2 regions of the Streptococcus australis genome follow, and region 2 is predicted to be linked to the other one. Evidence: predicted binding sites of a transcription regulator. Region 2 holds the regulator's gene; the other holds the start of a gene.

Region 1 (5,222 bases), 260 kb from region 2:
AGTCAGTTAAGAGAAAAGTCTTTAGTTACGCTCAAAGAAGACATAACAAGTAGTTTTCCATTTGACAAGGATCTTCCTATGATATTCTTGGGAGAAATTGCCAATATGACTGAACACGGAATCTTCATAGGAAAATCGGGGAAATCTTATTTTGGATATCATATTTTACATTTTAGAGAACTAAGTGAAGATGAGATATAGGACTTTCGCAGTAGGAAAAATAGATGAGGAGTTGAGAATGAATAATCAGATTGACTTGGTACTTCCAAACCTATACGCAGAATTCTTGAGTAAAATCGACAAAGCCGGAGAGTTGATAATAGAGAATACAGGCATCACCTTATACTCAAGACTAGATTTGCTATAAAGAAACTCCACCTACCAAATAGAAGAGTGGGAACCTGATTTTTTCCTGATTGGGCAAGATGGGGATGTCGCTTTTTTTATAAAGAAAGATTCTGACGACACTATTTATATGAATGATTTGGGGGCATTAGGTTCATTGGAAATGAAAACCATATCTTTGAACATTTTCGAGTTTGTGAAACAAGCGAGTGAACATTATGATGATATCTTCTAATCATTGCAAGTGTTGTTATTTTATCGTACGCGTGTGTGGAAGACATTTTTATGAAATCATTTGAACATTTTGATTAATGTTAAGAAATTTTTAGTAAATGATAATGATTTGGAGAGTGAACAATGAATTTTGATGAGAGTTTACAGCAATACACTTATGAGCATGAGGGAGTGACCTTTGTTTGGGACGAGGAGCCTGATTGTGACTTTATAGATAAAGTTGAACTGTTATCAAAAAATTATCAGGAAAATCTCAATAGAATTATCAACTTCATGCTAGCTGATCTTAAGAAAATGTATGGAGAAGTCAGCGAGGAAGATGTGAAGAACAAGCTGGGGAAACCTATCATTGACTACAATCAAGGAACAGTTAGTTATTGTGAGCAAACCTTCGATGACTGGCACCTATTTGAGTTTGAATTTTTGGATGATCAATTTGAAACATTGGAATGTTTTTCTGTTAATGGGTAAAGGAGAGATTTATGGAATTCCCCAATGCATTGATTTTCTTTGTAGAAAACGTATACAAGAAAGGCTTTTCAAAATGCGTGCTTTATGTTATAATATTCACAAATAAAAGTTTTAGGAGTTTTTTATGGTCTCTTCAGAATTTATCTCAAAGATTGAATTTGCTTGTAAGAAGAAAGAAAGTCTTTATAGCCAAAGCAAGTTTAAGTATGCAATTCGTTCCATGTTTGCAGGTGCCTTTTTAACATTTAGTACGGCTGCGGGCGCAGTTGGTGCTGACTTGATTAATAAGATCGCACCTGGTAGTGGACGTTTCCTTTTCCCATTTGTTTTTGCTTGGGGATTGGCCTACATTGTTTTCTTGAATGCTGAGCTAGTAACTTCAAATATGATGTTTTTGACAGCTGGTAGTTTCTTGAAAAAAATCTCTTGGAGAAAAACAGCTGAGATTTTACTATACTGTACCTTCTTTAACCTCATTGGTGCTCTTATAGCAGGTTGGGGCTTTGCCCATTCAGCAGCCTATGCAAATCTAACACATGATAGTTTCATTTCAGGAGTTGTTGAGATGAAATTAGGGCGTTCCAATGAGCTAGTCTTGCTTGAAGGTATTTTAGCCAATATTTTTGTAAATATTGCCATTCTTTCATTTGTTTTGGTGAAAGACGGTGGCGCCAAACTTTGGCTCGTTTTATCAGCAATTTACATGTTTGTATTCTTAACAAACGAACACATTGCTGCGAACTTTGCTTCTTTCGCGATTGTTAAATTCAGTGTTGCAGCGGATTCAATTGCAAACTTTGACATACCTAATATTCTTCGTCACTGGGGTGTAACCTTTGTCGGGAACTTTATCGGAGGAGGTCTCTTGATGGGCTTGCCTTACGCTTTCCTCAACAAAAACGAAGATACTTATGTAGATTAAAAAACGGGCACGAGTTAATCGTGCTTCTTTGTTTGAGATGTAAGACTAGTCATAGTTGTTCCTTATATCAAAATATAGAAAAACTGTATTGGAAAAGACTGGTACAAGATGATACAATATCCCTAATGAAGCTATTTGGAGGTCGTCTTATGACTCGTGATTTTAAATTTGAAACCCTACAATTACATGCTGGACAAGTAGTTGATCCAGCGACCAAATCTCGTGCAGTACCTATTTATCAAACAACATCCTTCGTTTTTGATGACACACAGGAAGGTGCAGATCTGTTTGCATTGAGAAAACCAGGCAATATCTATACTCGTATCACAAATCCTACAACAGCAGCATTTGAAGAAAGAATTGCAGCTCTTGAAGGTGGCGTTGGAGCACTAGCTACCGCATCAGGTATGGCTGCTGTAACCTACACTATTTTGGCGCTTGCTCACGCTGGTGACCATGTGGTGGCAGCGTCAACTATTTACGGTGGTACTTTCAATCTCTTGAAAGAAACCCTTCCTCGTTATGGAATCACAACTACCTTTGTAGATGTGGATAATTTGGAGGAAGTTGAAGCAGCTATCGGTGACAATACCAAGCTTGTCTTGATTGAAACCTTAGGGAATCCCTTGATTAACATTCCTGACTTGGAAAAATTGGCTGAGATTGCGCACAAACACCAGATTCCTCTCGTTTCGGACAATACTTTTGCCACACCATATTTGATTAACGTTTTCTCTCACGGTGTAGATATTGCCATTCACTCAGCAACTAAGTTTATCGGTGGACATGGTACGACTATTGGCGGTGTCATCGTGGACAGTGGTCGTTTTGATTGGGAAGCATCAGGGAAATTCCCTCAATTTGTTGAGGAAGATCCAAGTTACCATAACTTGAGTTATACTCGTGATGTTGGGGTAGCAGCCTTTATTATCGCTGTTCGTGTTCAATTGCTTCGTGATACAGGTGCTGCCTTGTCACCATTCAATGCCTTCCTCTTGCTCCAAGGACTTGAAACCCTTTCACTTCGTGTGGAACGCCATGTGCAAAATGCAGAGAAAATTGTTGATTTCCTTGTCAACCATCCTAAGGTTGAAAAAGTTAACTATCCAAAGCTTGCTGACAGTCCATATCATGCCTTGGCTGAGAAATATTTGCCAAAAGGTGTTGGTTCAATCTTTACCTTCCATGTTAAAGGTGGAGAGACAGAGGCTCGTAAGGTGATTGATAATTTGGAAATCTTCTCTGACCTTGCAAACGTAGCAGATGCCAAATCGCTTGTTGTCCATCCAGCGACAACCACTCACGGTCAGTTGTCAGAAAAAGATCTAGAAGCAGCAGGAGTTACACCAAACCAAATCCGCTTGTCGATCGGTCTTGAAAATGTAGAGGATTTGATTGAAGATTTGCGCTTGGCCTTGGAAAAGATTTAAAGCAACAGATATAAACAGTGGGTTTCGACTCGCTGTTTTTGATTTTCCCTCAGGCATGATATAATGGTTAAAGAAGTCTAGAAAGAGGAAAGTTATGAACGAAATCAAATGTCCCAACTGTGGGGAAGTCTTTACAGTAAATGAGAGCCAGTATGCCGAACTTTTATCCCAAGTGAGAACGGCTGAGTTTGATAAGGAATTGCACGATCGCATGAAGCAGGAGCTGGCCTTGGCTGAGCAGAAGGCTATGAATGAACAACAGACTAAACTGGCTCAAAAAGACCAAGAAATCGCGCAATTACAGAGTCAAATCCAAAACTTTGATACAGAGAAAGAACTGGCTAAGAAAGAGGTTGAACAAACAAGTCATCAGGCTTTATTGGCAAAGGATAAGGAAGTACAGGCCTTGGAAAATCAATTGGCTACCTTGCGTTTAGAGCATGAAAATCAACTACAGAAAACTCTTTCTGACCTAGAAAAAGAGCGCGATCAGGTCAAAAATCAACTCCTATTGCAAGAAAAGGAGAACGAACTTTCTCTTGCTTCAGTTAAGCAAAATTACGAAGCCCAGCTCAAGGCGGCCAGTGAGCAGGTTGAATTTTACAAGAATTTTAAGGCTCAACAATCTACCAAGGCAATCGGTGAAAGTTTGGAACAGTATGTAGAGAGTGAGTTCAATAAGGTCCGCAGTTTTGCCTTTCCAAATGCTTACTTTGAAAAGGATAACAAGGTTTCTGCGCGTGGGTCTAAGGGTGACTTTATCTTCCGTGAATGTGATGAGAATGGTGTCGAAATTATTTCCATCATGTTTGAGATGAAGAATGAAGCGGACGGAACAGAGAAGAAGCATAAGAATGCAGATTTTTACAAGGAGTTGGACAAGGACCGCCGGGAGAAAAACTGTGAATATGCCGTTTTGGTGACCATGCTTGAGGCCGATAATGACTACTTTAACACTGGGATTGTTGACGTCAGCCACGAGTATGAAAAGATGTATGTCGTCCGTCCTCAATTCTTTATCCAGTTAATTGGACTCTTAAGAAATGCTGCATTAAATTCCCTAGAATACAAACAAGAGTTAGCGCTTGTTCGTGAGCAGAATATCGATATTACCCATTTTGAGGAAGACTTGGATGCCTTTAAATTGGCCTTTGCCAAGAACTACAACTCTGCTTCGACTAACTTTGGCAAAGCCATCGATGAAATCGACAAGGCTATCAAACGGATGGAAGAGGTCAAAAAGTTTCTAACAACATCAGAAAATCAACTCCGTCTCGCAAATAATAAGTTGGAAGATGTTTCCGTTAAAAAATTGACTCGGAAGAATCCAACAATGAAAGCAAAGTTTGATGCCTTGAAGGGGGAGTAAACTTGACTATAAAAAAACCTCTAAAATTTACGGATATATATATTGCCTATTTACCATTAGTTGTTTTTTTGCTCAATTTTTTATACGGTTTTTTGAACTTCGAAGGTTCAACAGTTTCTAACGAAAGGTCTAGATATGATTTGCTTTTTGGAGTGGTTGGCTTTTTTCCAACTATTTTTGGCTATATTTTTAGCTTTCTAGCCAATCTTATTGTAGGTATAACTTATGTAAAAAAAGCAAAAAATCAAATGAAGTGTCTGATTGCATTCCTATTGATTGGCAATGTTTTTTTATCAATATTTCTCATGTTTTTATTAAATTTTAAGATGATAGTTTCTTTTGATTTTATAACAGATGTTAATCTTTGGAGTTTCATTTTTTCTTTATTTTTATTTCCGTATATAGATTGGATTTATCAAAAGGGGGAGTATAATCAAAAAGTGAGTAGAAT
Region 2 (5,222 bases):
AGCAAGCGTAGCCCCAATTGAGAAAAAAATCTAATTATCCATCCTTCTCACGAATAATATAGTGAGGAGGATTTTTATGTATAGTATTTCATTCCAAGAAGATTCACTTTTACCTAGAGAAAGACTGGTTAAAGAAGGAGTAGAGGCACTGAGCAATCAAGAATTGCTAGCTATATTACTCAGAACCGGAACACGTCAGGCCAATGTTTTTGAAATTTCCCAGAAAGTCTTGAACAGTTTGACCAGTTTAACTGATTTGAAAAAAATGACCCTGCAGGAATTGCAGAGTCTATCTGGTATTGGACGTATCAAAGCCATTGAACTACAAGCAGTGATTGAATTGGGGCATCGCATTCACAAGCATGAAACCCTTGAGATGGAAAGTATTCTCAGCAGTCAAAAGCTAGCTAAAAAAATGCAACAGGAACTTGGTGATAAAAAACAAGAGCACCTAGTGGCGCTCTATCTTAATACTCAAAATCAAATCATTCATCAGCAGACCATATTTATCGGATCCGCGACACGCAGTATTGCTGAACCAAGGGAAATCCTTCACTATGCCATCAAGCATATGGCGACTTCTGTTATTTTAGTCCACAATCATCCATCAGGCGCTGTAGCACCTAGCCGAAATGATGATCATGTAACCAAGTTAGTCAAGGAAGCCTGTGAACTAATGGGACTGGTGTTTCTGGATCATCTGATTGTCTCGCACTCCGATTACTTTAGTTACCGTGAAAAGACAGATCTGATTTAGAGTTCGTTTACGACATAGTCAAATAGTGTTTTATCCTTGGGACGATTTTCAAATAGAAATTCTGGATGCCATTGGACGCCGAGAAATGGGATGTCATCTGTCGTTGTGACTGCCTCGATGATCTTATCCTTGGGATCGTAGGCCACCACCTTTAAATTGGGAGCTAGGTCCTTGATGCTTTGATGGTGGAAGGAGTTAATATGAGAGATTTCTCCGTAGATTTCTCGGAGAACGGTATCCGGTTCAGTAGCGAGGCGTTGGGTAGTGTATTCGGCTGAACAATCCTGCCAGTGGTCTTCGATATCTTGATGAAGCGTGCCTCCCATGGCAACATTAAAAAGCTGAGTACCACGACAAACAGAAAAGATTGGCTTTTTCTGTTTGATTGCTTCCCTAATCAGAGCTAATTCAAACTGATCTCTTTGAAGATGGTAGTCATCGCTGTCAATTGTTTTCGGCTGGCCATAGAATTTTGGGTCGACATTTTGCCCACCAGTTAGGATGAGTTTATCAATCATTTCTATATAGTGGCTAGCCATTTCTTGATCACCAATCGGTAGGATGATGGGAATTCCGCCAGCGTCCTTGACTCCTTCAACAAAGCCTTTTGCAGCATAGCTCATCATGATGTCATCATCTGGATGAGCTTTTTCATTTCCTGTAATCCCAATAACTGGTTTATTCATAAATGTTTTCGCTTTCTAATCCTCTTTTCGCATAAAATAGAGGAGAGTCTGGAGTTCACTTGTCAAATCGACGTACTGAACGACCACGTCTTTTGGAAGGTGTAGGTGAACAGGGGAAAAACTGAGAATACCTTTTATACCTGCATCGACCAAAAGATTGGCGACTTCTTGTGATTTAACACTTGGAACAGTTAGGATAGCAGTTTTAACATCTGCTTCTTTGATTTTTTCTTTAATCTGAGATATACCATAGATGGGAATCCCGTCAGCAGTCTGAGTACCGACTTCAGGATGATCATCCAGGTCAAAGGCCATGATAATCTTCATCTTGTTGCGCTCGTGGAAGCGGTAGTGGAGAAGGGCATGTCCCATATTCCCAATACCAACCAACATAACATTGGTGATGGAGTTATCATTTAGGAGGTCAGCAAAAAACGACATGAGTTTTTTGACATCATAACCAAATCCACGTCTTCCTAGTTCACCAAAGTAGGAAAAATCACGACGGACGGTCGCAGAATCGATACCGATAGCCTCTGCAATTTGTTTAGAGTTGGCACGTTCGATTTTTTCTGCATGAAATCTCTTGAAAATTCGATAGTAAAGAGAGAGTCTTTTTGCTGTTGCTTTTGGAATAGCAGACTGTTTTTCTTTCACAAAGTCACAACCTTTCTATTCTTCTATTTTATAGAAACATTGTGAAAAAATCAACAAAAATAAGAAAAAACTAAGAAAATTCTTAGTTTTAGTCTGAAAAGTTAGTTTGTGATAGAAAACGATAGAGATCTCCGACTAATCCTTGGTAGATTACCTTATCATCAAGGGTTAGTGAGGTGACCAAAAATGTATCAGGTATGGTCACGCATCCTGATAGGGCTAGCATGAGCTCTTCGTAATCGGCAAATTCAAGTGTGCGTTCTACTTGATAACTATCTTTATATGTGAGACAATACATAGCAAACTATCTTTCTTCTTTTGTGAAGATTCCACGTTCTACAAGGCTATCCATGAGGAAGTAGAATTTTTCTTGGTGGATATGGTGTTCTTCAGATTTAAAAATATTCACCAACCGAAGACCAGATTTGTCAGTGATGTTAATCTTAACACCTGAGAGGTCTTTATTGATGATGATTTTTAGTTTGAAACCTTCACCACTGTTGGGTACTTTCTCAAGTAGACGAGTCAGTTCGTAGTTTCCGACTTTTGTTTCAAAGAAAGTATTGTCTTTCAGTGTGAACTTTTTAACAGTTGGACTAAGTGTATAGTCGTAGCGGCAGTTTTGTAGTTTAATGGTTTTTTCGAATGCCATTAGGTTAATCTCCAATAATATTTTTTAAAGTTTGTGCCAGTTGTTTCAGTTCTTCCTCGGTATTAAGAGGAGAAAGACTGATACGGACAGACTCTTTTAAACGATGGGAATCGGACCCATAGAAAGCTTCGAGTACATGACTGGTCTGTACAATACCAGCAGTACAGGCTGAACCAGTTGAGATTGAAATTCCTTCTAGGTCTAACCGAAGCAAAAGCAAATCATTTTTTTGACCAGGAAAACCGATATTGAAAACATAAGGCAGTTGATCTTGACCTTCATTGAGATAGAAGTCGAGTTCCGCAATCTCATCAAGAAAAGCAGTTTTTAATCCCTCTAGTTTTTGGTAATGCTTAGCCTGATGATCCAAGTCTTCTTTGAGGGCAGCAACCATACCGACGATGGCAGCAAGGTTTTCTGTTCCAGCCCGTTTCTTTTGTTCTTGGTCCCCACCGTGAAGATAGGAATCAAAGTCCATAGACGAAGCGTAAAGAAAACCAATTCCTTTTGGTCCATGGAATTTATGAGCAGAAGCGCTAAGGAAATCAATTCCTAATTCTTCTGGATGGATAGGGATTTTCCCGATAGCTTGAACAGCATCAACATGATAAGCAGTAGGATGGTCTTTTAAAATATGTCCAATTTCAGCGATAGGTAAGAGACTGCCCGTTTCATTATTAGCATACATGGTGGAAACGAGTATGGTATCGTCACGTAAGGCTTCTTGAATCTGCCCCGCTGTAATCTCTTGATTTACTGGTTGGACGATTGTCGCTTCAAAGCCAAAATGTTGAACTAGGTAATCGATAGTCTCAAGCACGGAATGGTGTTCAATAGCTGTCGTGATGATATGTTTTCCACGTTTTTGATGACGGAGACAATAGCCAATGATGGCTGTATTGTTACTTTCTGTACCGCCAGATGTGAAAAAGATTCGTTGTGTCTTGGTTCCAAGTAAGTGAGCCAACTCCTGACGGGCTTCACGGAGCAGTTTGCCAGCATGGCGACCATGACTGTGAATACTAGAAGGATTACCATGAGTTTCTTGCATGACCTTAGTCATTTCTGCGATAGCTACTGCTGACATTGGAGTAGTGGCAGCATTGTCCAAATAAATCAAAGAATCACCTTATTCCTTTTTATTATATGCAAAGAGTGGGCTAACTGGTTTTCTTTCGTGGATACGGACGATGGCATCACCAATCAATTCGCTAGCGGTGATATAACATACATTTTCCGGAGTTCTTTCTTTTGTGGCTACTGAGTCTGTCACAAGGATTTCTTTTATGTTAGTAGCATCAAGAAGGTCAGCAGCGCCTTCTACAAAGAGACCATGACTGGATACCGCATAGATTTCAGTTGCACCTTCACGCTCAACGATTTTGGCTGCTTCTGAGAAAGTACGCCCAGTATTTAGGATATCATCAATCAAGATGGCCTTCTTGCCTTCGACATCACCGATGATATAACCTTGGCTACGCTCTGAATCGTCTTGAGCATAGTCGATGATTGCGATTGGTGCATCTAAATATTCAGCTAAGCTGCGGGCACGTTTGACACCAGAATTTTTTGGACTAACAACAACGACATCTGATCCCAGCAACCCTTTATCGCTGTAGTGTTTAGCAAAGAGAGGAATTGTATAGAGGTTATCTACTGGAATGTCAAAGAAACCTTGAACCTGAACAGCGTGCAAATCAAGAGTTAGAACACGGCTTACACCAGCCTTGACAAGCATATTGGCAACCAGTTTTGCAGTGAGGGGTTCGCGAGAAGAAGCGATACGATCCTGACGAGCATAACCAAAGTAAGGAAGGACAACGTTGATACTATGAGCACTTGCACGTACACAAGCATCAACCATGATTAATAACTCCATCAAGTGGTTGCTGACGGGGTAGCTGGTTGATTGGATGATGTAGACATCGTAACCACGGACACTCTCTTCAATGTTGACCTGGATTTCACCATCAGAAAATTGGCGAGAAGATAATTTTCCGAGAGGTACCCCAACCGTTTCTGCGATTTTTTGTGCAATTTCATGATTGGAATTAAGTGCAAAAAGTTTCATGTTGTTTCTATCTGACATTATAGACCGTCCTCTGTAAACTCTAAATATTTTATCTCCATTATTTTACCAGAAAATGGAGATTATTTCAGTAATTTTTCATGCTTTTAATAAAACGAATTAATTTTGAAGGAGCTTTTTGATAAGTGATACTATTTTCTGAAAGAAATTGCTGAAAATCTCGTTTTCCTTTCTCGTGATCAGTGACCTCTAGCTCCAGTTCGTAGTCTGTATGATCAAAGTAGTGACTTTCATCTAGTGCCATTAGACCAATCGACGTTTCCATTTCGTAACGAATAGTTGCAAGACAACCCAGAACAAACCAGTCTTGGCTTAGAATACCAATCTTAGCAAGTTCCTCTAGAACGAGTCCTTGAGGAAGTATTTGTTTTTCTAGGTAAG

The links. The regulator Rex, encoded in region 2, represses fermentation and respiration genes when NADH is low (regulators of the CRP and FNR family bind a similar motif). The targets are predictions, from matches to a motif close to TTGTGAANTANTTCACAA.
Region 1: FGK98_RS03940 (formate/nitrite transporter family protein) is a predicted target of Rex. The motif match lies at 1,135-1,152, and genes of this name have one in related genera.

Annotation. Positions count from the first base shown of each region.
Region 1 is NZ_LR594040.1:800,021-805,242, forward strand. It holds gene FGK98_RS03925 (hypothetical protein) at 1-201, shown strand, start outside; partial or broken gene FGK98_RS10045 (hypothetical protein) at 239-580, shown strand; gene FGK98_RS03935 (hypothetical protein) at 703-1,050, shown strand; gene FGK98_RS03940 (formate/nitrite transporter family protein) at 1,175-1,972, shown strand; gene FGK98_RS03945 (O-acetylhomoserine aminocarboxypropyltransferase/cysteine synthase family protein) at 2,122-3,402, shown strand; gene FGK98_RS03950 (DUF2130 domain-containing protein) at 3,497-4,771, shown strand; gene FGK98_RS03955 (glutamyl-tRNA amidotransferase) at 4,774-5,222, shown strand, end outside.
Region 2 is NZ_LR594040.1:1,056,372-1,061,593, reverse strand. It holds gene pcrA (DNA helicase PcrA) at 1-34, shown strand, start outside; gene radC (RadC family protein) at 77-757, shown strand; gene FGK98_RS05285 (gamma-glutamyl-gamma-aminobutyrate hydrolase family protein) at 754-1,443, opposite strand; gene FGK98_RS05280 (redox-sensing transcriptional repressor Rex) at 1,459-2,100, opposite strand; gene FGK98_RS05275 (DUF4649 family protein) at 2,189-2,398, opposite strand; gene FGK98_RS05270 (DUF1831 domain-containing protein) at 2,405-2,752, opposite strand; gene FGK98_RS05265 (cysteine desulfurase family protein) at 2,757-3,872, opposite strand; gene FGK98_RS05260 (ribose-phosphate diphosphokinase) at 3,882-4,841, opposite strand; gene FGK98_RS05255 (CYTH domain-containing protein) at 4,909-5,222, opposite strand, start outside.